Regions from separate parts of the Pantoea sp. X-Soil-ISGK-421 genome, predicted to be linked through region 1. Evidence: predicted binding sites of a transcription regulator. Region 1 holds the regulator's gene; each other region holds the start of a gene.

Region 1 (10,072 bases):
TTGGCAATATAAGCTTGCTGCGCTTCAACGGCGCTTCGGGCAAAGGCGGTGACGATGTCTGGATGCTGCTGCGCGAAGTCCTTACGCACCACCCACACATCCAGCGTTGGCGCGCCCCACTTGCCGACCTGCGAAGAATCCGTCAGCACGTTGCCATCTTTCTCCAGCTCATTCACTGCCGGAGACCAGACGTAAGCACCGTCAATGTCACCGCGTTTCCAGGCGGCAATAATCGCTGGCGGCTGCAGGTTGACTAACGTGACTTGTGAAGGCTTGATGCCCCAATGCTTGAGCGCGGCGAGGAAGCTGTAATGCGTCGTCGAGATGAACGGTACGGCGATGCGCTTACCAATCAGGTCTTTAGGATCTTTGATGGTTTTCTTCACCACCAGCGCTTCGGAGTTACCGAGCTGTGAGGCCAGCAGGAAAGCTTCAATTGGCAGCTTTTGCGTGGCGGCGACCGCCAGCGGGCTTGAACCGATATTGCCAATCTGTACGTCGCCCGATGCCAGTGCGCGCAACACGCTGGCACCGCTATCAAATTTGCGCCAGTCGACGGTGGCACCGCTCTCTTTGGCGAAAGTATTATCCGCCTGCGCCACTTTGGCCGGTTCAGCCGACGTCTGGTATGCCACGGTAACGTTGACCGCTTGCGCCTGGAACGCCATCAGGGCCAGAGCCGCCGCGACCGCCGTTATTGTTTTTTTCATCGCCATCATCATTCACCCCAATGTGTTTTTGTCTGGGCAGTTTCTCCAGCGACAGTAATTTCATAAAGGAATTAAAAATTATCCCTAATGCCGATCTGTTCTTAGATCAACATCGGGCAAGGCTATGCAAAAAACACAAATGGAAAGAAGGTAGAAATCGATAAATATGTCACGCGCTCACATTACGTCTGTGATATTGATAGACTTCTCATTTTTCACCTTTCACTTGCGGTCCTAAATACATGTCGATTGAAAAAGTCGCGCACCTGGCTGGCGTGTCAAAAGCCACTGTTTCACGGGTTTTGAACCAAAATCCCGGCGTGCGCCCGGATACGCGTGCCAAAGTGCTGGCAGCCATCGACATCTGCGACTATCAGCCCAATTTGCTGGCGCGCCAGTTGCGCACCGCGCAAAGCCATATGTTGTTAGTGTTGATCCCCGACATTACCAATCCCTTCTGCTCGCGTGTGGTTCAAGGCATTGAGGCGGAAGCGGAAGCGCAGGGTTACCACATTCTGTTGTGCAACTCAGGATCACAGCTGCGACGCGAAGCGGCCTATATTGCGCTGCTCACCGGCAAGGTGGTGGATGGCGTGATCACCATGGACGCGGCCGGCTGTTTGCAGGAGCTGAAAGCGCTGATTGGCGATGCGCCTTGGGTGCAGTGCGCGGAATACGATCCATCGATCGAAGCGTCCAGCGTGACGATTGATAATAAAGAAGCGGCTTTCGAAACCGTGCGTTATCTGGCGGGGAAAGGCCGCCGCCGTATTGCACTCGTGAACTGCGATATGCGCTACCTCTACTCTCATCAGCGTGAAGAAGGTTATCGCGCGGCGTTGGAGCAGTTGGATCTTACGTGGGGAGGCGTGGCCTACGCCGAGAATATCACCTGCGAAGCGGGCAGCGCGGCATTACGTGAACTGCTGTCGCAGCCGGAACGTCCTGATGCCGTGTTTGCGGTCTCTGATGTATTGGCTGTCGGCGTCATCCACGCAGCGTTGGAAGCGGGGTTACGCGTACCAGAGGATTTAGCGGTGGTGGGATTTGATGGTATCAACTTTACCAGCAGCCTGAATCCGCCGCTGACGACCATTGAGCAGCCAATGAATCACATGGGGGCACGCAGCGTGCAATTGCTGCTGCAGCGCATCCGGCAGCCGAACTCACCGGTGGTGCAGGAAGTGTTGCCGTGGAAGCGCGTAGAACGCGCTTCCAGTTAACTCAGCGCCAAATCAGCAACACGCACGCGGCAGTGAGTAAACCCATCGCCAGATTGAAGATTTTCCACGCGCGTGGGCTGCGCAGCAGACGTCCAATCAGCGAGCCAAAGCCCATCCAAATCACGCCAGAGACCACGTTCACCAGCGCCATGCCGATGCTGATCGCCACCACCGAATGCAGATATTCGCTGCCTGCCAGGCTAAAGCTCGCCACCGCACCCAGCGCCATCAGCCAGGCTTTCGGGTTGATCAGCTGCAGCAAACCGCCTTGCCAGAACGGCATTTGCTTCACCGTAACCTCATCGGTTTCCAGCTTTTCATACTCGGCGGTGGCGATTTTCCACGCCAGCCACAGGAGATAAAGGCTACCGGCAATTTTCAGGATCAGATGCAGTGAAGGATAAAGCAGGATAAGACCGCCAATGCCAAATGCCACCATCAGCAACATGACTTGCATGCCGATCATGATACCAATGAGCAGCGGAAGGGTGCGCAGGAAGCCAAAATTAGCACCCGAGGCCGTAAGTAACATATTATTGGGCCCGGGCGTGATGGCCGCGACCCAGAGAAAACCTAACATTGATAAAAAAAGACTCAGTTCCATGTATATTCGGGTGCTCCTCACCCAGTAAAGCGAACAACCCATCGAAGCTATCAGCGACTTATGCATCAGACAAGCCTTTACCCAAGCTATTTTGATCGCCCCAGCGGCGAGCGCTTTAAACCACTGCGCGGATTCACTAACGCGCATCTGCAAACGCTGCTGCCGCGCATTCTACGTCGCCGCGTTACCTTACGTCCGCACTGGCAGCGTCTTGACCTGCCGGACGGCGATTTTGTTGATTTAGCGTGGAGTGAAGACCCGGCGCAGGCGCGTCATAAGCCGCGCATGGTGATGTTTCACGGTCTGGAAGGCAGCTTTCGCAGTCCCTACGCGCACGGCCTGATGCAGGCGTGTCAAGCGCGTGGCTGGCTGGCGGTGGTAATGCACTTCCGCGGCTGCAGCGGCGAACCGAACCGCTTAAAGCGCATCTATCACTCCGGTGAAACCGAAGACGCAACCTACTTTCTTAACTGGCTGCAGCGCGAATGGGGCACCGTGCCAACCGCCGCCGTCGGCGTATCCCTGGGCGGCAACATGCTCGCTTGCCTGCTGGGTCAGCAAGGTCACGATGTACCGATTGATGCGGCCATTGCCATCTCGGCGCCGCTGGCGCTCGAGCCATGCAGCACCAAACTGGATGTCGGCTTCTCGCGTTTCTATCAGCACTATTTGCTGACGCGGCTGAAGAAAAACGCCACGCGTAAATTACACGCCTGGCCCGGCACGTTGCCGGTCGATCTCGCCCAACTGCGCGCTTTTCGCCGCTTACGCGAATTTGATGATGCGATAACCGCACGTGCGCACGGTTTTATTGACGCGAACGACTATTATCAACGTGCCAGCGCGATGCCGCTGCTGACCGGCGTGCGTAAACCGCTGCTGATTATTCATGCGCAAGACGATCCCTTTATGACCGATGCGGTTATTCCGCAACCTGACCAGCTTTCAGCATCGATTCAGTATCAACTGACGCAGCAAGGCGGCCACGTTGGCTTTGTCGGCGGCACCTTGCTTAAACCGAAAATGTGGCTGGAACAGCGCGTACCCGATTGGCTCTCAACGTATCTGGATGTGTAATTGTGATTATTCCCTGGCAAGAACTCGAAGCGGACACGCTGGAAAACCTGATTGAAACCTTTGTGTTACGCGAAGGTACTGATTATGGCGAGCAGGAACGCAGTTTACTGCAAAAAGTTGCCGACGTGCGCCGCCAGCTGGAGCGTGGCGATGTGGTGCTGGTGTGGTCGGAACTGCATGAATCCATCAATATCATGCCAAAAGGTGAATTCCGCGGCTGATGCACCCCGCGGCAATTCGTGGTAACAATGCTCATCGCCGGACCTCACAGGGAGCTCTGTTATGTCAGCCAGGCATCCAATTATTGCCGTTACCGGTTCCAGCGGCGCCGGAACCACTACCACCAGCCTTGCCTTCCGTAAGATTTTCCAGCAGCTGAATTTGCATGCAGCGGAAGTAGAAGGCGACAGTTTCCATCGCTTCACGCGTCCGGAAATGGACATGGCGATCCGCAAGGCGCGCGATCTGGGTCGCCATATCAGTTACTTCGGCCCGGAAGCCAACGACTTCGGCTTGCTTGAGCAGACGTTCAGGCATTACGGCCAAACCGGTTTGGGCGAATCGCGTAAATATTTGCACACATACGACGAAGCCGTGCCGTGGAATCAGGTGCCGGGCACTTTCACCCCCTGGCAACCGCTGCCGGAGAACACTGATGTGCTGTTCTATGAAGGCTTGCACGGCGGCGTGGTCACGCAGCAGCAAAATGTCGCAGAGCATGTCGATTTGCTGGTTGGCGTAGTCCCGATTGTTAATCTTGAGTGGATTCAGAAGCTGGTGCGCGACACGGGCGAGCGCGGTCATTCGCGTGAGGCGGTGATGGATTCGGTGGTGCGTTCGATGGAGGATTACATCAACTTCATCACGCCACAGTTCTCACGCACCCACATTAACTTCCAGCGTGTGCCAACCGTTGATACGTCCAACCCATTTGCGGCACGCGAAATTCCGTCGCTCGACGAAAGTTTCGTAGTGATTCATTTCCGCGGTCTGGAAGGCATCGCGTTCCCCTATCTCCTGTCGATGATTCAGGGATCGTTTATCTCCCACATCAATACGCTGGTGGTGCCGGGCGGAAAAATGGGACTGGCGATGGAGCTGATTATGCTACCGCTGGTGCAGCGACTCATTGAAGGGAAGCGGATTGAGTGAGTGTCATTGGTCGCCATGAATGGCGACCCTACGAAATGAGAGCGTTTTGTAGGGTGCGCATTAATGCGCACCTGCCAGCATTAAAGCGCGATCACTTCGTAGCTATGCGTAATTTCCACGCCTTTGCCCAGCATGATCGCCACCGAGCAATATTTTTCCGCTGACAAATCAACAGCGCGTGAAACCGCCTTGTCGCTCAACGCTTTGCCGCTGACGATGAAGTGGAGATTGATGTGGGTAAAAATACGTGGCGCTTCTTCCCGACGTTCTGAAGTGAGTTTCACTTCGCAATCGGCGACATCGCTGCGCCCTTTTTGCAGGATCGACACCACATCAATAGCGCTACAACCGCCCGCCGCCATCAGCACCATCTCCATTGGACTTGGCGCTTTATCACCGGAATTACCGTCCATTAATACCTGATGGCCGGATGAGGATTCTCCGAGAAAGGTCAAACCTTCCACCCATTTCACTCGTGCCTGCATTATTCTTTCTCCTGAAGAGGCGGTTTTGCCGCCAGAGTACGCTTTCACCTGACAAACAGCAATCCAGAGTAATCCCCCTTCTGCTGAAGCGAGACAACACAAGACAGCTCGCTAAAGCTGTGCTACAAACAGTGCTGAAAATATTTTCGTCATTACAGACGAAGGCGGGAAGAATCAAAAGCGTAGCTTAAGAGTCCACCCGGAATAATTTTTCCTTTACTGGAAACGCTCGACGATTAAACCGCCTGACAGGGAAAAATGCCCCCTGTATTTTGGGCACGATTACAACAGAGGATAATAGCGAATGGTTCTCGGCAAACCGCAAACAGACCCTACACTCGAATGGTTCCTGTCCCATTGCCATATTCACAAATATCCATCCAAAAGCACGCTCATCCATCAGGGTGAGAAAGCGGAAACGCTGTACTACATCGTGAAAGGTTCCGTAGCGGTACTGATTAAAGATGAAGAAGGCAAAGAGATGATTCTCTCCTATCTCAATCAGGGAGATTTTATCGGCGAACTCGGTCTTTTCGAAGAAGGCCAGGAACGCAGTGCTTGGGTGCGTGCGAAGTCTGCCTGCGAAGTGGCTGAAATTTCATACAAAAAATTCCGTCAGCTGATTCAGGTAAACCCGGATATTTTAATGCGACTTTCGTCGCAAATGGCGCGTCGTCTGCAAGTGACATCTGAGAAAGTGGGCAACCTTGCCTTCCTCGATGTGACCGGACGTATCGCGCAAACGCTGCTAAATCTGGCCAAACAGCCAGATGCGATGACTCACCCGGACGGGATGCAAATCAAAATCACCCGTCAGGAGATTGGTCAGATCGTGGGCTGCTCACGCGAAACCGTGGGTCGTATCCTGAAAATGCTGGAAGATCAGAATCTGATCTCCGCACACGGTAAAACCATCGTCGTTTACGGCACCCGCTAATTTCTTCTCACCCACGGCGTGATGGCAACATCGCGCCGTTTCTATTTGCGATGAGCTGATGTGGCGCCGAATCATCTATCATCCTGAAGTTAACTATGCGCTGCGGCAAACGCTGGTGCTGTGCCTGCCTGTGGCTCTCGGCTGGCTGTTTGGCGATCTGCAAAAAGGTCTGCTGTTCTCGTTAGTGCCTGCCTGTTGCAATATGGCGGGGCTGGATACGCCGCACAAACGCTTCTTCAAACGCCTGATTGTAGGGGGTTCGCTGTTTGCCACCGGCAGTTTCCTGATGCAAATCCTCACCGCGTACCAAATTCCGCTGCCGCTGATTTTGCTGGCGCTGCCGCTGCTGATTGGCGTGACCGGTGAAATCGGCCCACTGCATGCGCGCCTGCTCCCCGCGACGTTAATCGCCGCCATCTTTACGCTCAGTTTAGTGGGACGCATGCCGATGTGGGTGCCGCCGCTGCTCTACATAGGCGGCACGCTGTGGTACGGCTTGTTCAACTGGTTCTGGTTCTGGCTGTGGAAAGAGCAGCCGATGCGCGAATCGCTTAGCCTGCTGTTCCGTGAGCTGGCCGATTATTGCGATGCCAAATACACCTTACTGACGCAGTTGACCGATCCGGAAAAAGCGCTGCCCCCCCTGCTGGCACGCCAGCAAAAGGCGGTCGATCTCATCACGACCTGCTACCAGCAAATGCACATGTTGTCGGCCAGCCGTGATAACAGCCACAAACGTCTGACACGCGCTTTTCAGGTGGCGCTGGATTTACAGGAACACATCTCGGTGAGTTTGCATCAGCCCGAAGAGGTGCAAAAGCTCGTGGAGGAGAGCCACGCCGAAGCGGTGATTCGCTGGAACGCCAAAATCATCTCAGCCCGGCTGCGCGTGCTGGCCGATGCGATCCTCTACCATCAATTACCCGATCGTTTTCACATGGAGAAACAGCTCGGCGCGCTGGAGAAAATTGCGCGCCAGCATCCGGATAATCCGGTCGGCAACTTCTGCCTGTATCACTTCAGTCGCATCGCCCGCGTGTTGCGCACGCAGAAGCCACTCTACACACGTGACCTGATGGCCGATCGCCAGCGCCGTTTGCCGCTGTTGCCGGCGTTGCGCAGTTATCTGTCGTTCAAATCTTCCGCGTTACGCACCGCCGCTCGTTTCGCCGTGATGCTGATGTTTGGCAGCGCGTTGGCGCTGTTCTTCAACATTCCCAAACCTTACTGGATTCTGATGACCATCATGTTCGTCAGCCAGAACGGCTACAGCGCGACACGCGTGCGTATTCAGCACCGTGCGCTGGGCACCTTTGCGGGTTTGCTGATCGCTGCCGCCTCGCTACAGCTGGCGGTGCCGGAATCGATCACGCTGCTGTTTATGCTGGGGATCACGCTGGCAAGTTATCTGATCACGCGGAAATATTATGGCTGGTCGATGATTGGCTTCACCGTCACCGCAGTGTATTCGCTGCAGCTGCTGTCACTTAACGGCGCGCAATTTTTACTGCCACGCATGATGGATACCCTGATGGGCTGTTTGATTGCCTTCGCCGGGATGATTTGGTTGTGGCCGCAGTGGCAAAGCGGGCTGCTGCGCAAGAACGCACACGATGCGCTGGAAGCGTATCAGGATGCCTTGCGACTGTTGCTGGGACCGGAACAGTCGCCCGAGAAACTGGCTTATCAGCGCATGAAGGTTAATCAGGCGCACAATGCGCTGTTCAACTCATTGAACCAGGCATCGAGCGAGCCGGGCTTTAACCTGCAATATCTAAAAGATATGCGCATGTGGGTAACGCACAGTCAGTTCATTGTCGAGCATATTAACGCCATGACGATCCTGGCGCGCGAACACACCATGTTGACGGCGAAGCTGGCAGAACGTTATCTGCAATCCTGTGAAATCGCGCTGCAGCGTTGTCAGCAGCGGCTGGCATATGACGGGCCGGGCAACGACAGTAATATTCTGGAGGCGCCGGAGAATCTTAATGAAGGGCCGGTGACGATTGTCGAACAGCATGTGAAGCGGATCTTGCAGCACCTTAACGTCATGCACACCATCTCTTCACTGGCGTGGAGCCAGCGACCGCATCATGGTCGCTGGCTCAAGGTGTTACGTCCTAAAGCGGATTAAGCGGCCAGTACCTTTTCAATCGCGCGGGCGAAACGCGTCATGCCTTCGGCGATATCGGTAGGTTCAATCACCAGTGACGGCACAAAACGAATCACATCGGTGCCCGCAGTGAGAATCATCAGCCCTTCCGCTGCGCAAGCGTTGAGAATGTCACGCGCTTTGCTGGCAAACTGCGGCTTCAGCGCGGCCCCCATCAGCAGACCTTTGCCGCGAATCTCGCTAAAGATAGCGAATTTGCTGTCGATGGCTTGCAGCGCTTCAACAAATTGCTGACGACGTGCTTCTACACCTGCCAGCACTTGCGGCGTGTTGATGATATCCAACGCGGTTTCGGCAATCGCACAGGCCAGCGGATTGCCGCCGTAGGTGGTGCCGTGTACGCCCGGCGCCATCACCGAGGCAATTTCGTTGGTAGTCAGCATCGCACTCACCGGGAATCCGCCGCCCAGCGCTTTCGCGGTGGTGAGGATATCGGGCTTAATGCCGTAATGTTCATAGCTAAACAGTTTGCCGCTGCGGCCCATGCCGCTCTGCACTTCATCCAGCACCAGCAACGCATGGTGTTCATCACAGAGCGCGCGCAGACCTTGCATAAATTCTTGCGTAGCCGGCACAACGCCACCTTCGCCCTGAATCGGCTCGACCACGATGGCGCAGGTATGATCGTCAATCACCGCTTTGACCGCCTCAAGATCGTTGAACGGCACATGCACGATATCCGCCGGTTTTGGACCGAAACCATCGGAGTATTTCGGTTGGCCACCAACCGACACGGTAAACAGCGTGCGGCCGTGGAAGGCATTGTGAAAGGCGATGATTTTGCTTTTGAACGGGCTGTGTTTTTTACAGGCGTAATAACGCGCCAGCTTGAATGCCGCTTCGTTGGCTTCCGCACCGGAGTTACCGAAAAATACCCGATCGGCAAAGGTAGCAGCGATCAGTTTGCTGGCCAGACGCAGCGCCGGTTCGTTGGTGAACACGTTGCTGGTGTGCCACAGCGTTTCGCCCTGCGTTTTCAGCGTTTCCACCAGCGCCGGATGGCAATGGCCCAATGCAGTCACCGCGATACCGCCGGAGAAATCGATATACTCTTTGCCCTGCTGATCCCACACTCGGCTGCCTTTGCCTTTAACCGGCACAAACTGCGCAGGTGCATAAACAGGCAAAATAACGTTATCGAACGTTTCCCGGGTTACCGCTAGTTTTTCCGCTGCCATTGACGACCTCATCGGGTTATTTGTTGAGCTGATGTGAAATTATAATCACAAAATATGCATAAAAAATCACACGAAGGCAAACATAAGTTACGCGTTGAGGAAATTAGCCAGCAGCTGATGCCCTTGCTCACTGAGAATGCTTTCCGGATGAAACTGCACGCCTTCCAGCGACAAGCGACGATGGCGGAAACCCATGATCTCATCCGGCTGGCCATCGCGCAGGCTCCACGCGGTGACTTCAAACTCAGCAGGCAGCGAATCGCGCGCCACAATCAATGAATGGTAGCGCGTCACAGTAAGCGGATTGTTCAGACCGCGAAACACACCTTGACTGGTGTGCTGGATCAGCGAGGTTTTGCCGTGCATCACCTGGCGCGCGCGCACCACCTGCGCACCATAGGCTTGTGCGATCGCCTGATGCCCGAGGCAAACGCCAAGAATCGGCACGCGTCCGGCGAAATGGCGAATAGCCGCGAGCGAAATGCCGGATTGATCCGGCGTACATGGGCCAGGTGAAATCACCAGATGCG
Region 2 (10,072 bases), 1.5 Mb from region 1:
GGTTTCAACCAATCCTTCCAGCAGATTACGCATGACATTTGATTCAGGCACGCCTTCTGCTTTCTGCGGGTCCAGCGTCGCCACTTCGCTACCGTTATTAATGACAATACGCTGAGAATCGGATAATTGCATTCCGGCAGGCACTTGTGCTGCCTGACTTTGAGAAATAATTCCCATCAGGCATAAGGCAAGCACTGAGCGCGTGAACGTTTTTGCTACCATGCATTTCATCAACAAATATCAACCTTAATCATAAGCCTGATAGCCTGTAAGCAAGAAGCGTACACATTTGTCGCTATCAGATAAAAAATTTGTGATGTGCCGAAAATTATCAGAACCGATGCCCGCACGCCAAAGCTAAACACCAAAAATGTTAGCAGATTCTCTTTTATCACGTTCGGTCGGGTAGGAAAAGTGTTAATTATTTAACTGAATTATCGCATAAACCCATGATTAAATTCAATTTTCCGCGATAATTGCCTATGTTTTATTCATTATTGTTCTGTAGATATAATATTTACGAATTCGACCATGAAAATAAGCATTTGCCACAGAATTAATTATCAATCAAGTGACAAACTTTTCGCTAATGCTAGTTCAATGGCCATCGGCAGAGTTATTATCTGTGATAATTATCACAGTTTGATGTGAGACCTGGCGGGATTAAGCTTGAGCCAGTAGTAAAAGTGATATAGGACGTGTGGAGTTAAGGCGCATGAATAAACTAACCAAAATGGTGCAATTAAACGGATTAATGCACCATTTTGGATCGAAAATTTATCTCGGATAAAAAATAACTCTCTTTTAATTCAGTAAGCCTGGGAAAATAGATTTCATGCCGGTGACAATAAATTCAATCCCCAATGCCATCAGTAATAAGCCCATGATACGGGTAATGACGTTAATCCCGGTTTGGCCAAGCACCCGCACCATTAGAGGTGCAGCACGAAACAGCAGCCAACAACAAAAGGCAAAAATGGCAATCGCGAGACTAAAACCAATCAGATTCTGCCAACTGTGGTAACGCGTGCTCCAGACAATGGTCGAACTGATTGCGCCCGGACCGGCCATCAACGGCAAGGCTAATGGCACTACGCCGATGCTTTCACGAATCGCGCTCTCCGACTTCTCCTGCTTATTCTGCTTATCTTCACCGAGTTTTCCGCTGATCATCGACATCGCAATAGTGACCACCAGAATGCCACCGGCAATACGGAACGAATCAATTGAGATGCCAAACAGATGCAGGATGCCATCACCAAGGAACAATGAGGTCCATAGGATAATGGCAACGGCCAGGTTGGCGGTGAGATTGGTTTTATTGCGCTCCACCACCGCCTGATAGCTGGTCATGCTGATAAAGACCGGGATGATGCCCACCGGATTCACCAGGGCAAACAAACCGACAAAAAACTTAATGTAGCCGGAAAGATCGAGTAGCACGGGGTTCAAAGTGGGCTCCGGTATGGTCTGAGTAAAAAAGCGCGCCTAATGTAGTTCATATGACGGGCGAAAAACCAGAGGCATAGGGAGAAATTTATGCTACTTGTTTGGCTCCAAGTCAGTACATTCGGCTGCTGTAAATCTTTGGTTATTACGATGCAGCCATTGAGATCAGAATATGTGGCACATTCCGCTAACTTTACTTGCAAAAGTTAGTGCTGAAAGGTGTCAGCTTAGTCATGATTTGATCTACATCAAAATTCACCTACCCCATCAGGGGTAATCTTACCGCATCGAAAACACTTCCTGACATTTAAGCATCTTCACCAGGAAACCCTTTTAGTAAGCAAAGGCAAATCAGTTGCCAACCTGACCAATATATAAGCATACGTGACTATACTTCTGGACTCAGGCTTGTTTACTAAAAGAGTTTAACTTCCTTCAGGAGAGCACTATGGCCGTTACTAATGTTGCCGATCTTAATGCACTGGTTGAGCGTGTAAAAAAGGCACAGCGTGAGTACGCTAATTTTAGTCAGGAACAAGTTGATGCCATCTTCCGCGCTGCCGCCCTCGCCGCTGCAGATGCACGAATCCCTCTGGCCAAATTGGCCGTTGCCGAATCAGGTATGGGTATTGTTGAAGATAAAGTGATCAAGAATCACTTTGCCTCTGAATATATCTACAACGCTTACAAAGATGAGAAAACCTGCGGTATTCTCGCCACTGACGATACCTTCGGCACCATTACCATTGCTGAACCGATTGGCTTGATCTGCGGTATCGTACCCACAACAAACCCAACCTCAACGGCTATTTTCAAGGCGCTGATTAGCCTGAAAACTCGCAATGGCATCATCTTCTCTCCGCATCCTCGTGCAAAAGATGCGACTAACAAAGCTGCGGACATTGTGCTGCAGGCAGCCATTGCGGCAGGTGCACCAAAAGATATCATCGGCTGGATCGACACCCCATCAGTCGAGCTATCTAATCAGTTAATGCATCACCCTGATATCAACCTGATCCTTGCAACCGGCGGTCCGGGCATGGTGAAAGCCGCTTACAGTTCTGGTAAACCAGCGATTGGCGTGGGTGCGGGTAATACACCTGTCGTCATCGATGAAACAGCGGATATCAAGCGTGCCGTAGCCTCGATCCTGATGTCGAAAACCTTCGATAACGGTGTGATTTGTGCTTCTGAGCAATCGGTGATTGTGGTTGATTCTGCTTATGACGCAGTCCGCGAACGTTTCGCCAGCCATGGCGGCTACATGCTGCAAGGCGATGAGCTGAAAGCCATTCAGAATATCATCCTGAAAAATGGTGCTTTGAATGCGGCGATTGTTGGCCAACCCGCGACAAAAATTGCGGAATTAGCCGGAATTAGCGTGCCAGCAAATACCAAGATACTCATTGGCGAAGTGAAATTGGTTGATGAATCTGAGCCGTTTGCGCATGAAAAATTGTCACCGACCTTAGCAATGTATCGCGCTAAGGATTATCACGACGCGGTTGATAAAGCAGAGAAACTGGTGACCATGGGCGGTATCGGTCACACCTCGTGTCTCTATACCGATCAAGATAATCAGATAGAGCGTGTGCACTATTTCGGCGACAAAATGAAGACCGCGCGTATTCTGATTAATACACCGGCTTCACAAGGCGGCATCGGTGACCTGTACAACTTCAAGCTGGCTCCGTCACTGACGCTGGGCTGTGGTTCATGGGGCGGTAACTCCATTTCTGAAAACGTGGGACCTAAACATCTCATCAACAAGAAAACCGTGGCCAAGCGAGCTGAGAATATGTTGTGGCATAAACTTCCCAAGTCTATTTACTTCCGTCGCGGCTCACTGCCAATTGCCCTGGAAGAAGTAGCAACTGACGGTGCAAAACGCGCCTTTATCGTTACTGACCGCTTCCTGTTCAACAACGGTTATGCCGATCAGGTTACCCGCGTACTGAAATCACACGGTATCGAAACTGAAGTGTTCTTTGAAGTCGAAGCTGACCCAACGCTAAGCATCGTACGTAAAGGTGCAGAGCAGATGAACAGCTTTAAACCTGATGTGATTATTGCACTCGGCGGTGGTTCACCGATGGATGCAGCAAAAATCATGTGGGTGATGTACGAACACCCAGAAACCCATTTTGAAGAGCTGGCACTGCGCTTTATGGACATCCGTAAACGCATCTATAAATTCCCGAAAATGGGCGTCAAGGCACGTATGATTGCCATCACCACCACTTCCGGTACCGGTTCTGAAGTCACACCGTTTGCCGTGGTGACTGACGATGCCACCGGCCAGAAATACCCATTAGCGGATTATGCATTGACTCCGGACATGGCAATTGTTGACGCCAATCTGGTGATGGATATGCCACGTTCACTTTGTGCCTTCGGCGGTCTGGATGCGGTTACACACTCACTTGAAGCTTATGTTTCAGTATTAGCGAATGAGTATTCTGACGGTCAAGCGCTGCAAGCTCTCAAACTGCTGAAAGAAAATTTGCCAGCCAGCTACCGCGATGGAGCAAAAAATCCGGTGGCGCGTGAGCATGTTCACAATGCAGCGACTATCGCGGGTATTGCGTTCGCTAACGCCTTCCTGGGTGTCTGTCACTCAATGGCGCATAAACTGGGTTCTGAGTTCCACATTCCACATGGTTTGGCAAACGCCCTGCTGATTTCGAACGTGATTCGTTATAACGCGAATGACAATCCGACCAAGCAAACGGCTTTCAGCCAATACGATCGCCCACAAGCGCGCCGTCGTTATGCTGAGATTGCAGACCATTTAGGACTGTCCGCCGCTGGCGACCGTACCGCGCAGAAAATTGAAAAACTGCTGGCGTGGCTTGAAGAGATGAAAACACAGTTGGGTATCCCAACCTCCATTCGCGAAGCGGGTGTGCAAGAGGCGGACTTCCTGGCAAAAGTGGACAAATTAGCTGAGGATGCATTTGATGACCAATGTACTGGTGCAAACCCACGCTATCCGCTGATTGCTGAGCTTAAACAAATCATGTTGGATACCTTCTACGGTCGTGAATTCTCAGAGTCATTCAACGAGAAAGCTGAAGTGCCTAAAGTAGAAGTGAAAATTGAGAAGAAAACTAAAAAAGCCTAAAGCGCTTTAACTAAAAAAACCCGCTTCGGCGGGTTTTTTAATGGGGGAATTGCTCGTTAAGCTGGTGCCGAATGCGACCCATAAATGGCTTTCAGCGAACCTTCATTAATCGCTTGCTTATAGTGTTTCCGACATACCGAAATATAGCGCTCGTTACCGCCAATCACCACCTGCTCTCCCTCACTGAAAGGCTTACCGTTTGCATCCAGACGTAAAACCATGCTGGCTTTACGGCCACAATGGCAGATGGTTTTAAGTTCAACCAATTTATCGGCCCATGCGAGTAGATATTGGCTGCCTACAAACAACTCACCGCGGAAATCAGTGCGTAAACCGTAACACAACACGGGAATATCCAGGTTGTCGACGACATCAGATAATGCTTTAACCTGCTCGCGCGTCAGAAACTGGCTCTCATCAACCAATACACAATGCACCGGATTCTTCGCATGCTCGTCTGCTATTTCCTGATCGAGTTTAGTCTCAGCGTTATATAAAAATGCAGGAGACGAAAGGCCGATACGAGAGCTGACTTTGCCCGCACCGAAGCGGTTGTCGATTTCAGCGGTATAAACCAGAGAACGCATGCCGCGCTCATGATAATTATAAGATGATTGTAGCAAAGCCGTTGATTTACCCGCATTCATCGCAGAGTAATAAAAATAGAGTTGAGCCATTAGGAAATCTCATCGCGCCTGTATCTGATGGGCCGCAGTCTATCATAAACCTGAATAACAGTAGCGATGCATTATTTTTATCACTTGCTCAAATTAACAACACTCGTAAAAAGGATATTTTTTCATCATTTGAGAGTTGAGCACGTTTTGTCAAAATAGCACTTAAGTTGATATTTATTCATCACTATTACTGACAGAACGTCTGAGTCAGCATTGGCTAAACTAACTCCTGAGTAAACTCAGTTAGAAAAGATCCCCAAATGGGTAAATATATTCTGTAACTGGCTCTCTCAATAAGCTTATTTTTTAAAATTTTACGTTTTGCTTTTAAATCTGGCTATTGCAGTTATTTTTTTGCACCTCTATTATGAGACGGCAGAACAACTCCCATTTATTATATTTTGAGATTAGGACAATGAGCGAAGCACTTAAAATTCTTAATAATATCCGTACATTGCGCGCGCAAGCTCGGGAATGCTCTCTGGAAACATTGGAAGAGATGCTGGAAAAACTCGAAGTTGTGGTCAATGAGCGTCGCGAAGAAGATACGCATGCTCAAGCGGAAAACGCAGAACGCACACGCAAACTTGAACAATATCGTGAAATGCTGATTGCTGATGGTATTGATCCAAATGATCTTTTACAGGCATTATCTGAAACAAAAGTTCCGGGTAAAACCAAGCGTGCAGCACGTCCAGCCAAATATTCTTATGTCGATGAAAACGGTGAAAACCGTACCTGGACAGGCCAGGGCCGCACACCTGCAGTGATTAAAAAAGCAATTGAAGAACAAGGTAAACAACTGGACGATTTCCTGCTGTAATCCTTCCAGTGCTTCGAGTTGTGAATAGCACTCGCTAACTCACTTTATACCAGGTAAGAAAAAGGAAGCCTTAGGCTTCCTTTTTTTATGCTTGACTATTGTTGGTAGAAGCGACGATACCATTCAACGAAATGCTTGACGCCCTGCTCTACGCCAGTTTGTGGGCGGAAGTTAATCGCATTGTAAAGGGGTTGCGTATCAGCACTGGTACCTAATACATCGCCGGGCTGCATTGGCAGCATATTTTTCTTCGCTTCAATACCCAAAGCTTTTTCCAGCGATCCAATGTAAGTCATTAAACTTGTCGGCTGGCTATTGCCAATATTATAAACGCGGTACGGTGCCGAGCTGCTTGCTGCTGAACCCGTTTCAACGGTCCAGTTGTCATCAGCTTGCGGAATGACATCCTGCAGTCGCACGATGGCTTCGGCAATATCATCAATATAGGTGAAGTCGCGCGTCATTTGTCCGTTGTTATAAACGTCTATTTGCTCACCGGCTAACATCGCGCGTGTGAATTTGAACAGCGCCATATCCGGACGGCCCCAAGGACCATAGACAGTGAAGAAGCGTAAGCCGGTAGTGGGCAATTGATAAAGATGTGAATAAGTATGCGACATCAATTCGTTGGCTTTTTTAGTAGCCGCATAAAGTGAAACAGGATGGTCAACGGAGTCATCCGTTGAAAAAGGCATTTTGCGGTTCAGGCCATATACTGAACTGGATGAGGCATACAGAAGGTGGCCAACTTTATTATGACGGCAGCCTTCAAGAATATTCAGATGACCGATTAAATTAGAATCAGCATAAGCGTGTGGGTTTTCAATCGAATAACGTACGCCCGCTTGCGCGCCTAAATGAATGACACGTTCAAATTCATGTTCAGCGAATAAGGAAGAAATGGCCTGGCGATCCGCCAGGTCCATTTTTACGAAAATAAAATCAGCATGTTGAGTGTTCTGATCTAAACGGGCCTGTTTAAGGCTGACATCATAATAGTCATTCAGGTTATCGATACCGACAACCTGGTGACCAGCGGCCAGCAAACGCTGACTGACGTGAAATCCAATAAAACCTGCCGCGCCGGTAACCAGAAACTTCATACATCCCTCATTATTCTACAATTTTAATTGACGCTCCGCGGCCGATTGCATAGTACGTGAAACCGCGTTTGCTGATACGCTCTGGATCATACAGGTTACGCCCATCAAAAATCACGGGTTCTTTCAACGCATTTTTAATGACATCGAAATCTGGCGCACGGAAGTTTTGCCATTCAGTACAGATGACTAAGCCATCCGCACCCTGCAGCGCCGCTTCCTTGGTACCCATCAATTTCAGATCATTACGATGACCATAGACGCGTTGCGCTTCGTCCATTGCTTCTGGGTCAAACGCCTGCACGGTTGCTCCCGCTTCCCACAGCGTTTCCATCAGCACGCGGCTAGAGGCTTCACGCATATCGTCAGTGTTCGGTTTGAACGCCAGTCCCCACAGAGCGAAAGTTTTGCCGCGCAGATCGTCGCCAAAATGACGCTTGATAAAGGTCGGAAGCTTATTCTTTTGCGAATCGTTAACGTCTTCTACCGCCTGCAGCAAACGCGGCGTGTAACCGATTGACTCAGCAGTGCGAATCAGCGCCTGCACGTCTTTCGGGAAACAAGAACCGCCGTAACCGCAGCCTGGATAGATGAAGTGATAACCAATACGAGAATCTGAACCGATCCCCTGGCGAACTTTCTCAACGTCGGCTCCCAGACGTTCTGCCAGGTTAGAGATCTCGTTCATGAAGCTGATTTTGGTTGCCAGCATGCAGTTAGCCGCATATTTAGTCAGCTCTGCACTGCGGATATCCATTAAAATCATACGATCATGATTACGGTTGAACGGCTCATAAAGCTCGCGTAACAGCTCAACCACTTCATCGTTGTCCGTACCGACAACAATACGCTCAGGACGCATACAGTCGTTAACTGCCGCACCTTCCTTAAGGAATTCCGGGTTTGAAACTACGTCAAAGGCGATGTTCACATCGCGCTTTTGCAGCGTTTCAGTCATTACCGCACGAACGCGATCTGCAGTACCTACGGGCACGGTCGATTTGTCGATAACAACTTTATGATCGTTCATGTGCTGCGCAATCGTACGCGCAACTGCAGTCACATATTTCAGATCGGCAGAACCGTCTTCATCGGGCGGCGTACCCACAGCGATAAACTGCATCACACCATGATTAACGCCTTCTTCCGCATTCGTGCTGAACTTCAAGCGACCCGACTCATAATTAGACATAACGAGTGGCGTCAGGCCCGGTTCAAAAATCGGAATGTTGCCTTTCTTTAAGTTCTCGACTTTCTTTTCGTCGACATCAATACAGAGAACGTCATGTCCGACTTCGGCTAACACCGCAGCCTGAACCAGACCGACATAGCCGATACCAAATACAGTGACTTTCATTGAATTATCCTGTGTTTATTGAGTTACTTTTTGTTGCCTACCGCGCCTTCAAGCCATTGGGTGAAATCTTTACCCAATACTGGATGGCGAACGCCGTATTCAACAAAGGCTTGCATGTAACCCAGTTTGTTGCCGCAGTCATGGCTTACACCGTTCAGGTGATAAGCTTCAACGGTCTCTTTTTCCATCAGCATTGCAATGGAGTCAGTCAGCTGAACTTCGCCGCCTGCACCTGGAGGCGTTTTCGCCAGCAGTGGCCAGATTTCAGCAGACAACACGTAACGACCCACAACCGCCAGGTTTGATGGGGCTTCAGAAGCTTTAGGCTTCTCGACCACGCCAACCATTGGTGCGCTCTGACCTGCTGAGAGCTCAGCACCCTGGCAATCAACTACACCGTAGGCGGTGACATCAGCAACGGGTTCAACCATGATCTGGCTACGACCGCTTTCTTCATAACGAGTCAGCATCTCTGCCAGGTTATCTTTGGTCGGATCAGATTCGTATTCGTCGATGATCACATCTGGCAGAATTACGGCGAATGGCTCATCACCAATCAGCGGGTGCGCACACATCACCGCGTGGCCCAGGCCTTTAGCGATACCCTGGCGAACTTGCATGATGGTAACGTGCGGTGGGCAGATAGACTGGATTTCATCCAACAGCTGACGCTTAACGCGTTTTTCCAGCATAGATTCCAATTCAAAACTGGTATCAAAGTGGTTTTCGATAGCGTTTTTAGAAGAGTGGGTGACCAGCACAATCTCATTAATGCCTGCTGCAATGCACTCATTCACGACATACTGGATCAACGGCTTATCGACCAGCGGTAACATTTCTTTTGGAATAGCTTTGGTCGCAGGCAGCATACGCGTGCCGAGGCCTGCAACAGGGATTACCGCTTTTTTTACTTTAGTCTTATAGGCAGACATCTAAATACCTCTCTTAATAGGCCGTTCAAGTTAATACTTGATATGTCGGTTTAAAAACGAAATGAGTATACCGTTACTATTGAACGGATTTATCCTGGATGGAGCTAATCCGCGGAAATTAAGACTATTACCCAAGTGTAAAGCTTGCCCCTGGTCCTGTCTTTATCCCGCGGAAAAATTTAATTCGTCTGATTATTCTTCGGCCGATAGCATTAAGCGTAGCCTGCCACCGGCGCCCCAAATATGGCACTGCCAGGCGTCGGCGCGTTGACTGATTTGATTGAGATGAGTGCTGCCCATAGTACCAAGTGGCACACCATTACTGAGTTGAATTTGATGAGTGTTGATATGCAATGTGGCGTTAAGCCCAGCAGAGACCAGAATCAGATTTTTCAACTGGCGATGGTAATAACCCACCAGCAGTGGAAACTGACCGCTAAGATTAGCCTGCCGCAACAGCATATTAACCTGACGCAGCAGGCCATTCAGCTCTGGCAATCGCTGCTTTTGGCCGGAAAGTTGCTCTTGCAACAAACCATTAAACAGTGCGCGCAGTAACAGCGCAGCTAACACGCCATTATCGCCAGCGCGCGTCACATCAAGGCAATAG
Region 3 (10,072 bases), 320 kb from region 1:
TGATAATGTCGTCTGGCAAACGCTGGGCAATAAAATCCGACACGATCACCGCATCGGCTTCCTGCCACGCGCTGCCTTCCATACGTTTCACCACTGCTGCGAGACAGGCCGCGAGATCGGTGCCGCCGCGAAAACGTTGGCTGAGAAAACGGATCGCCTGCTCAATGCCGTTATCGGCGGTGAGTTCATAGCCGATCACTTCATGGGCGAACAGCATGATGTAACAGCGACGCTTATCCGCCAGCGCCACTTTTAGCAGCGCCAGGCAAAAGGCTTTAGCGCAGCGTTCATTGAAACCGCCCATCGAACCGGACGTATCAACACAGACGATGAACGGGCCGCGTGGTTGCTCTTCATGCTGCTGGTGGCTGACCGGACTCATCGTGACTTTTTCATGCCACGCATCGCCCTGCAAGCGATAGGTCAGCAAGCGTTTCTCGACTAAGCGCCGATAAAACTCCAGCTCTAACTCGCTGATGCTCAATGCCGCCAGTTCAGGTGGCAACAGCCGCAGCACATCATCGCTTTGATGAATGCCGCTGACCTCTTCCGGCACGTTATCCGGTTCGCGCACCAGTTGGTGAAACGCTTCCAGCGGCGCCTCCTGCGACGGCACCGATTTGGCCTCGCGGCTGCGACCCAGCTGCTGCGCCAGTTTCATCAATTCCGGCTGCTGGGCGAGGAAATCGCCGTACTGCACGATCAGTTCGTAATCGCCATGCTGCAGCGGCGCTTTGCTCAAATCCCACAGGCGTCCAGCAGCGGCTTCATCGTCATCGGTGAGAATCGGTGCCAGCTGACCGCTGATCGCCATGCGCTGCTGCAGTTCCGCCATCAAGCGATCGCGCTGCTCTTCCAGAATGCTTTCATTCAGCGTCAACGTTTGCAGCGTCAGGCTGAGACGCCAGCGTTGCAGGAATAGCGTGTGTTGCGCGTTGCTGAGCTCGGCGCTTTCGGCGTTCAGTAACAGTTTGCTGGCTTCTTCGATGAACGGCGACGGCAGGCTTTTCAGCTGCGTCATGATGTTGGGTAGCTGCTGGGTGAAATGTTGCGTACTGAGCAATTGCATCTGCTGAAACAGCTGAAACTCCTGCGCCAGCGCTTCTGGCACCGGCGTGACTTTGATCTGCTCGGCGATCTCCGATCGCCAGCGTGGCAGATCGCGCATCATTGCTTGCTTCAGGCGGGGAAACTTTTCAAAGAACAGCGCCAGTTGCGGCGAAGCGAGCAACGCGATAATCAACTCTTCGATTAACTCGGTTTCGCCAATCGACAGCAGCGTGCTCAGCGTCTCCAGTGAGATCATTTTCTCGCCTGTTTCAGCTGTTCCGCGACATCCTGCAGGCTGGTTTCAATGCGTGCCAGCCAGTCATCGCTAATAAACAGGCAGCGCTGATGTTGGCTGAACAGCGTGCGCTGTGCGCGCAGTTGCGTCTCGAGCGCGTCATATTCATCCATGATCTCCTGCGGGACCTCGCTGCTGCTGCCGGCGCCGGGCAGCGTCAGGCGTGTGGATTGCAGGCTGACATCGCGCAGTGTCAGGCAGTGATGGGTATCCACCAGCATATCCAGCGTCTGACCAAAGCCAATGCCGTTCAGCTTGCCGCGGATTTCACCGCCCTTCAGCAGCCACTGATCCAGCGCTTCGCGGCCAATCAGAATGTGCGTCACCTGCATATCGTGCAGCATCAGCGGCTGTTGCAGCATTAACGTCAGCTGCTCATCGGTGATGGCTGTGGGTAATTCGTAATGCGGTTTGCGGCTGAACATGCCGCTGTGTTTCTCGAGCGTCAGCGCTTGCGCCACACTTTGCTGCTGTTGCAATGCCAAACGACGACCTTTGATCTGCTGCAGTTTGTGCAGCAGCGCCTGTTGCTGCCACGCATGTTGTGACATCAAGGTATCGATTTCGCGATCCAGTAGCTTCATCGAAGCCACGTCATGCCACAGGCAATCTTTCAGCAGCACCAGGTCGATAGGCGCGATGGTCACGCGCCCGCTGTAAAAGGCGCTGGCCTGCAACAGATGAATGGCTTTCTTCCAGCGACGATCGGAAATGTAGGGCGCGTCCGGCAGTGTTTCTAACTGCTGACGTAGCTGATAGATCAATTCAAACACGTGATCCGGCAAACTGACCTGGCTGATGCCTTTCTGCCACTGCTCATACTCTTCATCGCTGATGCGCAATGATTCCGCCACCGGATTGTCGTTTTCATCCTGCTGGTGGGTCAGCATGCTGCGGAAGTTCTGCTTCTCATGCACATTATCCAGCCACAGGCGAATCAACATGCGGTCATACAGCGCTTCCAGGCCGCTGTCGGCTTCCGGCAGTTCGTTCGAGGCGGTAACCAGCAAACGCATCGGGATTTTTTCTTCACTGTCGCCGTTACGGAAGCGACGTTCGTTGATGGCGGTTAGCAAGGTGTTAAGAATTGCCGGGCCGGCTTTCCAGATTTCGTCGAGGAAGACAATTTCGGCATCCGGCAGATAGCCTTTGGTCAGACGCTGATAACGCCCCTCATCTTTGAGCGCCTGAATCGACAGCGGACCAAATACTTCTTCGGGGGTGGAAAAGCGGGTCATCAGGTATTCAAAAGCGCGGGCATGCTGGAAGGCGTATTTTAATCGGCGAGCAATCAGACTTTTGGCAATGCCCGGCGGCCCGAGTAAAAACACGCTTTCGCCACTCAAGGCAGCCAGCAAACAGAGGCGGATCGCATGATGGCGTTCATACAGCCCTTTTTCCAGAGCGTTGCTCAGGCGAGAAATTCTTTCTGCCAAAAGATGGGGTTGAGCCATAATCACATCATTATCCTTTTGATCCTGGTGCCGTCATATTCTGGCGAGCGCAATACTCTACTGATTATCATGCGCGATTGCGTTGATAGCCGTCAGCTTTTTTGTTTCAGAAGGTTGATGCGAGATAACTCGCCGCTTCCAACGGTTTTTTGGCCCGATTTTCGGCGAAAAACCGCGTCACCGACGCGATGGTGACACTTTGTAAGAGTAGGTTTTTTTGGGAATATGTGCATACTGTGCGCTTTTTGATGGCTTGAGCGGTAGGCAAGTGCCTCCGGCTCCAACAAAAGACAACTTATGAGCTCGGATAAGAAACAGTCCCTTGGGGCAGTCACGCTGGCGGCAATTGGCGTGGTGTATGGCGATATTGGTACCAGCCCGCTCTATACATTGCGTGAATGTCTTTCTGGTCAGTTTGGTTTTGGCGTAGAACGTGAAGCGGTTTTTGGCTTCTTGTCGCTGATCTTCTGGCTACTGATTCTGGTGGTGTCACTTAAGTACATTAGCTACGTGATGCGTGCGGATAACGCCGGTGAAGGCGGGATTTTGACGCTGATGTCGCTGGCCGGACGCCATACGGGGGCTAGAGCCACGGCAATTTTGGTGATCATGGGGTTGATTGGCGGCAGCTTCTTCTATGGTGAAGTGGTGATTACGCCGGCGGTTTCGGTACTTTCTGCGATAGAAGGTTTGGAGATTGCCGCGCCGAGTCTTGATGCCTACATCGTGCCATTGGCGATTGCCGTGCTGACCTTGCTATTTGTTATCCAAAAGCACGGCACAGGCATCGTTGGTAAGCTGTTCGCGCCGGTGATGTTGCTGTGGTTTCTCGTCCTTGCAGTACTGGGCGCGCGCAGCATCATTAGCAACCCGGACGTCTTGCATGCGATGAACCCTTACTGGGCGCTGCATTTCTTTATTGAATACAAAACCGTTTCTTTCTTCGCGCTTGGCGCAGTGGTGCTGGCGATTACCGGCGTCGAAGCGCTATACGCCGACATGGGCCACTTCGGTAAATTCCCGATTCGCCTCGCCTGGTTCATCGTGGTGCTGCCTTCGCTGGTGCTGAACTACTTTGGACAAGGCGCGTTACTGCTTAAACATCCCGAAGCGATCAAAAACCCATTCTTCCTGCTCGCGCCGGATTGGATGCTGATCCCGATGTTGATTCTGGCAACCTTAGCCACGGTGATTGCGTCACAGGCGGTGATTTCCGGCGTGTTCTCATTAACCCGTCAGGCGGTGCGTCTCGGCTATTTGCCGCCGATGCGCATTGTGCACACCTCGGAAGAGGAATCCGGCCAGATCTATATCCCGGTGATTAACTGGCTGCTCTATTTCTCCGTAGTGATTGTGATTGTCGGCTTCGAGCACTCCAGTAATCTGGCAGCGGCTTATGGTATCGCGGTGACAGGAACCATGGTGCTGACCTCCATTCTCTGTTCCACCGTAGCGATTCAAAACTGGCACTGGAACCGCTATCTGGTGGTGCTGATTCTGATCGCCATGTTGTGCATCGACGTGTCGCTGTTCTCTGCCAACCTGATCAAAGTGTTCTCCGGCGGTTGGCTGCCGCTGACGCTGGCGCTGATGATGTTCATCATCATGACCACCTGGAAAAGTGAGCGTTTCCGCCTGCTGCGTCGTATGCACGAGCACGGCAACTCACTGGAAGCGATGATCGCGTCGCTGGAGAAATCGCCGCCGGTGCGCGTGCCGGGAACGGCGGTGTATATGTCGCGTGCGTTGAATGTGATTCCGTTTGCCATGCTACATAACCTTAAGCATAACAAGGTATTGCATGAGCGCGTGGTGCTGCTGACGCTGCGTACCGAAGATGCGCCTTACGTGCACAATGTCCGTCGTGTGACCATTGAACAGTTGTCACCCACCTTCTGGCGCGTAGTGGCGAGCTACGGCTGGCGTGAAACGCCGAACGTTGAGGAGATTTTCCACCGCTGCGGCCTTGAAGGCCTTAACTGCCGCATGATGGAAACCTCATTCTTTATGTCGCATGAATCGCTGATAATCGGCGATCGTCCGTGGTATTTGCGCCTGCGCGGCAAGTTGTTCCTTGCACTGCAACGCAATGCGCTGCGCGCGCCGGATCAGTTTGAAATCCCACCGAACCGTGTCATCGAGCTGGGAACCCAAGTCGAGATTTAACGTTATGCATGCGCGTCACCAACTCAAGGTGACGCGCAATCCTCCGCTGGCTCGCTGGCTGAACAGCAATTGAATGTCGTGCAGCTGCGCAATATTCTTCACAATCGAAAGCCCCAATCCGCTCCCGGTTTGCGCCTGTCCCGGCGGTCGCCAGAAGCGTTCACCCAACCGTGCCAGTTGCTCATCGCTGACGCCAGGCCCGTTATCATCAACGGTTATGGCGCGGGCATTGAGCTGTACGTCAATGGTGCTGCCCGACGGCGAATAGCGTAGCGCGTTATCCAGCAGATTCCGCACCATCAAACCCAGCAACAGCGGATGACCGTTCATCACCGGTTCGGCGTGGCTGGTGAACTGCAAATGCTTTTGCTGTTGTTCCGCCTGCGGGAAGTGCTCCGCCAACAAATTTTGGAGCAGTGGCGCCAGCGCTACCGGTTGAAACTCGCTGCGCAGATCGTCAGCTTCCACACGGGACAGTGTTAAAAGCTGATCCACCAACCGCGTGGCGCGCGCAATGCCGCTATCCAGTTGCTGAATGGCACGTTTGCGCATCGCCTCATCATCATCGGCCAGCTGAATTACTTCACTTTGCACCCGCAGCGCCGCCAATGGGCTGCGCAGTTCATGGGCGGCATCGGAAGTAAAGCGACGTTCGCGCTGCACCAAATGCGCCATACGACTGAACAAGCCATTAAGCGCCACCACCAGCGGCTTCACCTCTTTGGGCAAGCGCGTGTCCGGCAATGGCGTAGCATCATCCGGTGCACGCTGATGCAGTGAAAGCGTGAGGCGTTTCAACGGGCGCAGCTCAAACCACACCAGCAACAGCAGCAACAGCAGCATAAACGGCATGGCGATCAGCCACGGCATCAGGCTGCTGAGCGCCAGATCGCGCGTCATATCATCGCGGTATTCCCACTCTTGCCCGACCACCACGCGATAACGCTTATCCTCAGAGGTCAGCCACACTAAGCGCCAGCTGTCATTATCGTCACGCAGCTGACCATCAACAAAGCCATCGCGCTGCTGATCAAACTGCAGATCGCGACCATTTTCACCGTCGTTTAATAGCGGCTGGCCTTCGGCGCTGAAAATGGCAAACGCCAGCGCATCATCATCCTGCTCGCCACGATGATGGCGCAGGATCGCTTTAGTTTTGGGCAGCGTAACGTCCTGCAACGCGGTTGGATCGAGGGTGATTAGGCGTTTAGCAAACAGCATTTGCTGGGTATCAAACAGCTCGTTCACCGTATCGCGGGTTTGATGCCAGGCGCTGAGACCAGCAAGTCCGCCGCACAACATGATCAACAGCACAAAGCCGATGGCGAGGCGCAGAAACAGACTCATTCCTCCGCTCCCAGCGTATAACCAACGCCGTGTACGGTACGGATAAACTGGCTGCCGAGTTTCTTGCGTAGATGATGAATGTGCACTTCTACCGCATTGCTAGAGACATCTTCATCCCAGCTGTAGAGCTTCTCTTCCAGCTGGCTGCGCGTGAGCACGCGGCCTGGATTGCGCAGAAACAGTTCCAGTAGCGCCAGTTCGCGGCTCTTCAGGCTGACGGCTTCGCCATCGCACATTACGCTGTGGCTGTTGGGTGCCATCACTACTTTGCCGTGTTTGAGTTCTGGCTGCAGCTGCCCATGACGACGACGGATCAGCGCCTGCAAGCGCGCCGCGACTTCTGTTAACGCAAATGGCTTGCACAGGTAATCGTCGGCACCAAGTTGCAATCCCTGCACGCGTTGATCGAGCGCATCACGTGCAGTGAGAATTAGCACCGGCACGTCTTGTCCTTGCTGACGCCACTGACGCAGGATATCCAGACCATCGCGTTCCGGCAGCGACAGATCCAGTACCACCGCATCCCAGGGCGCGGCCGTTAGCGCCTGAAATCCGGCTTCGCCGGAGACAAACCAATCCACGCTGAAGCCAAGCCTGGTCAGCCCAACTTTCAAACCGTCGCCAATCAAGGTGTCATCTTCGATCAGTAAAATGCGCATCAGTTCTCCTTGTGTTGAGCCGTGTTATACGAAGCACAATCCCTGTTGTACAGGGAAAATAGCCGCAAATAGACTATTTTTCATGAATGTACGTAAAAGCCATTCTCTTAAGATCCTGTTAAGAACCTTATGGTGAAATAGCTTCCGTAAACCGACACATTCATGGAAAAGAGGTGAAATATGAAAAAGTCCGCAGCTCTGTTAGCGATTGTCGCCCTGGCCGCCACGCCGGTTCTTGCTGCTCAGCAAGGCGGTTTTGTTGATCCGAATGCGCCAACTGCACAGGTTAAATCCGGTGGTTTCAAAGCCGATAACACCAGCGTTGTCACGGTGAAACAGGCCGAAGAGATGAAAGACGATAGCTGGATCACCGTGCGCGGTACGCTTGAGAAGCAAATCGGTGATGAGGATTATCAGTTTCGTGATGCTACCGGCACCATGAAGGTCGAAATCGATCATAAACGCTGGAACGGATTGACCGTCTCGCCGAAGGATCAGGTAGAACTGACCGGCGAACTGGATAAAGATTTCAACTCCATCGAACTGGACGTGAAACAGGTACGTAAACTGCCATAATCCTTCCCCGGAGCCGCCTGAGCGGCTCCAAAACCCTTCCAAACTCAAATTCTCTCTGGCACAAGCGAAACGTTTCGATGGCGATCACATTTCCGTGATGCCGTGATTGAGTTGCCGTGCGCATTTTATACACTCCCGATCAGCGAAACGTTTCGCTGTGGAGTGGAAGAAATGAAAAAAGGTCGCTTGTTAAACGCTGAAGTCTCTCATGTGATTGCTCGCCTGGGGCACACCGATACGCTGACGATTGCTGATGCAGGCTTGCCAATTCCGGCTGGTCCACAGCGCATCGATCTGGCGTTAACGCCGGGTACGCCCGAATTTTTACAGGTGGTTGAGGTTGTCACGCAGGAGATGCAGGTTGAAAGCGCCCTGATGGCGGAGGAGATTAAGCAGCACAATCCGCAGCTCCATAGCGCACTGCTCGCCGTGCTCGAAGCCTTGCAACAGCACCAGGGGAATGTCATCACCATCCGTTACACCAGCCATGAACAATTCAAACAACAAACGCAGCGTAGTCAGGCGGTCATTCGCAGCGGAGAGTGTTCTCCGTATGCGAATGTCATCCTGAGCGCCGGCGTGACCTTCTGAGGCCGCTATGCAACCGTTATTGCAACTCAAAGGGATTGTAAAGTCGTTTCCGGGCGTGAAGGCGCTGAATGGCGCATCGCTCGCCGTCTATCCGGGACGCGTCATGGCGCTGGTGGGCGAAAACGGTGCGGGCAAATCCACCATGATGAAAGTGCTGACCGGCATTTACAGCATGGATGCCGGCTCCATGCAGTGGCTCGGTAAGGATGTCGCTTTCTCCGGCCCGAAAGCGTCGCAGGAAGCGGGCATTGGCATTATCCATCAGGAACTGAACCTGATCCCGCAACTGACCGTCGCCGAGAATATTTTCCTTGGCCGTGAATTTGTTAACCGTTTTGGCCGCATCGAATGGAAAAAGATGTATGCCGCGGCGGATGCGCTGTTAAAGCGCCTTAATCTGCGCTTCAACAGCCACAAGCTGGTGGGCGATTTGTCGATTGGCGATCAGCAGATGGTCGAGATCGCCAAAGTGCTCAGTTTCGAATCGAAAGTCATCATTATGGATGAACCGACTGATGCGTTAACCGATACCGAAACGCTGTCGCTGTTCCGCGTGATCAATGAACTGAAAGCGCAGGGCTGCGGCATTGTCTATATCTCGCACCGCATGAAAGAGATCTTCGAGATTTGCGATGACGTCACCGTGTTCCGCGATGGGCAGTTTATTGCCGAGCGCGCAGTGTGCGATCTCATCGAAGAGAGCCTGATCGAGATGATGGTAGGCCGCAAACTGGAAGATCAATATCCGCGTATCGATCAACAACCGGGTGAGATCCGCTTAAGGGTCGAAAACCTCAGCGGTCCGGGTGTGGATGACGTCAGCTTTACGCTGCGCAAAGGCGAAATCCTTGGCGTATCCGGTCTGATGGGCGCAGGACGTACCGAACTGATGAAAGTGCTGTACGGCGCGCTGCCACGCAGCAAAGGCAAAGTGACCCTGAACGGCCGTGAGATCGTGACCCGCTCTCCGCAGGATGGCCTCGCCAACGGCATCGTATATATCTCGGAAGATCGCAAACGCGATGGCCTGGTGCTGGGGATGTCGGTGAAAGAGAACATGTCGCTGACCGCGCTGCGCTATTTCAGCACCGGCGCGGGCAACCTGAGACACAGTGACGAGCAGCTGGCGGTGGGCGATTTTATTCGTCTGTTCAACGTTAAAACCCCGTCGATGGAGCAGCCGATTGGCCTGCTGTCGGGGGGGAATCAGCAGAAAGTGGCGATTGCGCGTGGCCTGATGACGCGTCCTGATGTGCTGATTCTTGATGAGCCGACACGCGGCGTCGATGTCGGGGCAAAAAAAGAAATTTATCAGTTAATTAACCAGTTTAAAGCCGAAGGGCTGAGCATCATTTTGGTGTCATCGGAAATGCCAGAAGTGCTGGGCATGAGCGACCGCATCATGGTGATGCATGAAGGCCATCTGAGTGGCGAATTTTCCCGTGAGCAAGCTACCCAGGAATCCCTGATGGCGGCGGCAGTCGGTAAGCAACACAGCGAGGAGTTAGTTGTATGAGCACCCAAACCTTACCCGCCAGCCGTCGCTGGTTCAGCAAAGCCTGGCTGCTGGAGCAGAAATCACTGATTGCATTGATCGTGCTGATCGCCGTGGTTGCCAGCCAGAGCCCGAACTTCTTTACGCTGGCCAACATGTTCAACATTCTGCAGCAGACGTCGGTCAACGCCATTATGGCGGTGGGGATGACGCTGGTGATTTTGACTTCGGGCATTGATCTGTCGGTAGGATCGCTGCTGGCGCTGACCGGTGCGGTGGCGGCATCGATCGTTGGATTAGAAGTGAATGCGCTGGTGGCCGTAGCGGCTTCGCTGGCGCTGGGAGCAGCGATTGGCGGTATTACCGGCGTGATTGTGGCGCGCGGCAAGGTGCAGGCTTTCATCGCCACGCTGGTGATGATGTTGCTGCTGCGCGGCGT

The links. The regulator CRP, encoded in region 1, controls carbon source genes, mostly activating them, when cyclic AMP is high. The targets are predictions, from matches to a motif close to ATGTGANNNNNNTCACAT.
Region 2: the regulator CRP is predicted to act here: its motif matches at 1,686-1,703, upstream of adhE (bifunctional acetaldehyde-CoA/alcohol dehydrogenase).
Region 3: the regulator CRP is predicted to act here: its motif matches at 7,620-7,637, upstream of rbsD (D-ribose pyranase).

Annotation. Positions count from the first base shown of each region.
Region 1 is NZ_AP035979.1:3,728,224-3,738,295, forward strand. It holds gene tauA (taurine ABC transporter substrate-binding protein) at 1-719, opposite strand, end outside; gene AC6I8K_RS17290 (LacI family DNA-binding transcriptional regulator) at 953-1,933, shown strand; gene AC6I8K_RS17295 (LysE family translocator) at 1,935-2,537, opposite strand; gene AC6I8K_RS17300 (hydrolase) at 2,598-3,614, shown strand; gene AC6I8K_RS17305 (YheU family protein) at 3,617-3,835, shown strand; gene AC6I8K_RS17310 (phosphoribulokinase) at 3,897-4,766, shown strand; gene AC6I8K_RS17315 (OsmC family protein) at 4,847-5,251, opposite strand; gene crp (cAMP-activated global transcriptional regulator CRP) at 5,556-6,188, shown strand; gene AC6I8K_RS17325 (YccS/YhfK family putative transporter) at 6,247-8,325, shown strand; gene argD (bifunctional acetylornithine/succinyldiaminopimelate transaminase) at 8,322-9,542, opposite strand; gene AC6I8K_RS17335 (aminodeoxychorismate synthase component II) at 9,630-10,072, opposite strand, start outside.
Region 2 is NZ_AP035979.1:2,204,860-2,214,931, forward strand. It holds gene AC6I8K_RS10265 (ABC transporter substrate-binding protein) at 1-231, opposite strand, end outside; gene AC6I8K_RS10270 (YchE family NAAT transporter) at 805-1,452, opposite strand; gene adhE (bifunctional acetaldehyde-CoA/alcohol dehydrogenase) at 1,898-4,573, shown strand; gene tdk (thymidine kinase) at 4,630-5,250, opposite strand; gene hns (histone-like nucleoid-structuring protein H-NS) at 5,666-6,073, shown strand; gene AC6I8K_RS10290 (NAD-dependent epimerase) at 6,169-7,176, opposite strand; gene AC6I8K_RS10295 (UDP-glucose dehydrogenase family protein) at 7,187-8,530, opposite strand; gene galU (UTP--glucose-1-phosphate uridylyltransferase GalU) at 8,554-9,462, opposite strand; gene rssB (two-component system response regulator RssB) at 9,655-10,072, opposite strand, start outside.
Region 3 is NZ_AP035979.1:4,044,885-4,054,956, reverse strand. It holds gene viaA (ATPase RavA stimulator ViaA) at 1-1,306, opposite strand, end outside; gene ravA (ATPase RavA) at 1,303-2,799, opposite strand; gene kup (low affinity potassium transporter Kup) at 3,097-4,965, shown strand; gene qseC (quorum sensing histidine kinase QseC) at 4,981-6,312, opposite strand; gene qseB (quorum sensing response regulator transcription factor QseB) at 6,309-6,971, opposite strand; gene AC6I8K_RS18780 (YgiW/YdeI family stress tolerance OB fold protein) at 7,152-7,547, shown strand; gene rbsD (D-ribose pyranase) at 7,719-8,138, shown strand; gene rbsA (ribose ABC transporter ATP-binding protein RbsA) at 8,146-9,654, shown strand; gene rbsC (ribose ABC transporter permease) at 9,651-10,072, shown strand, end outside.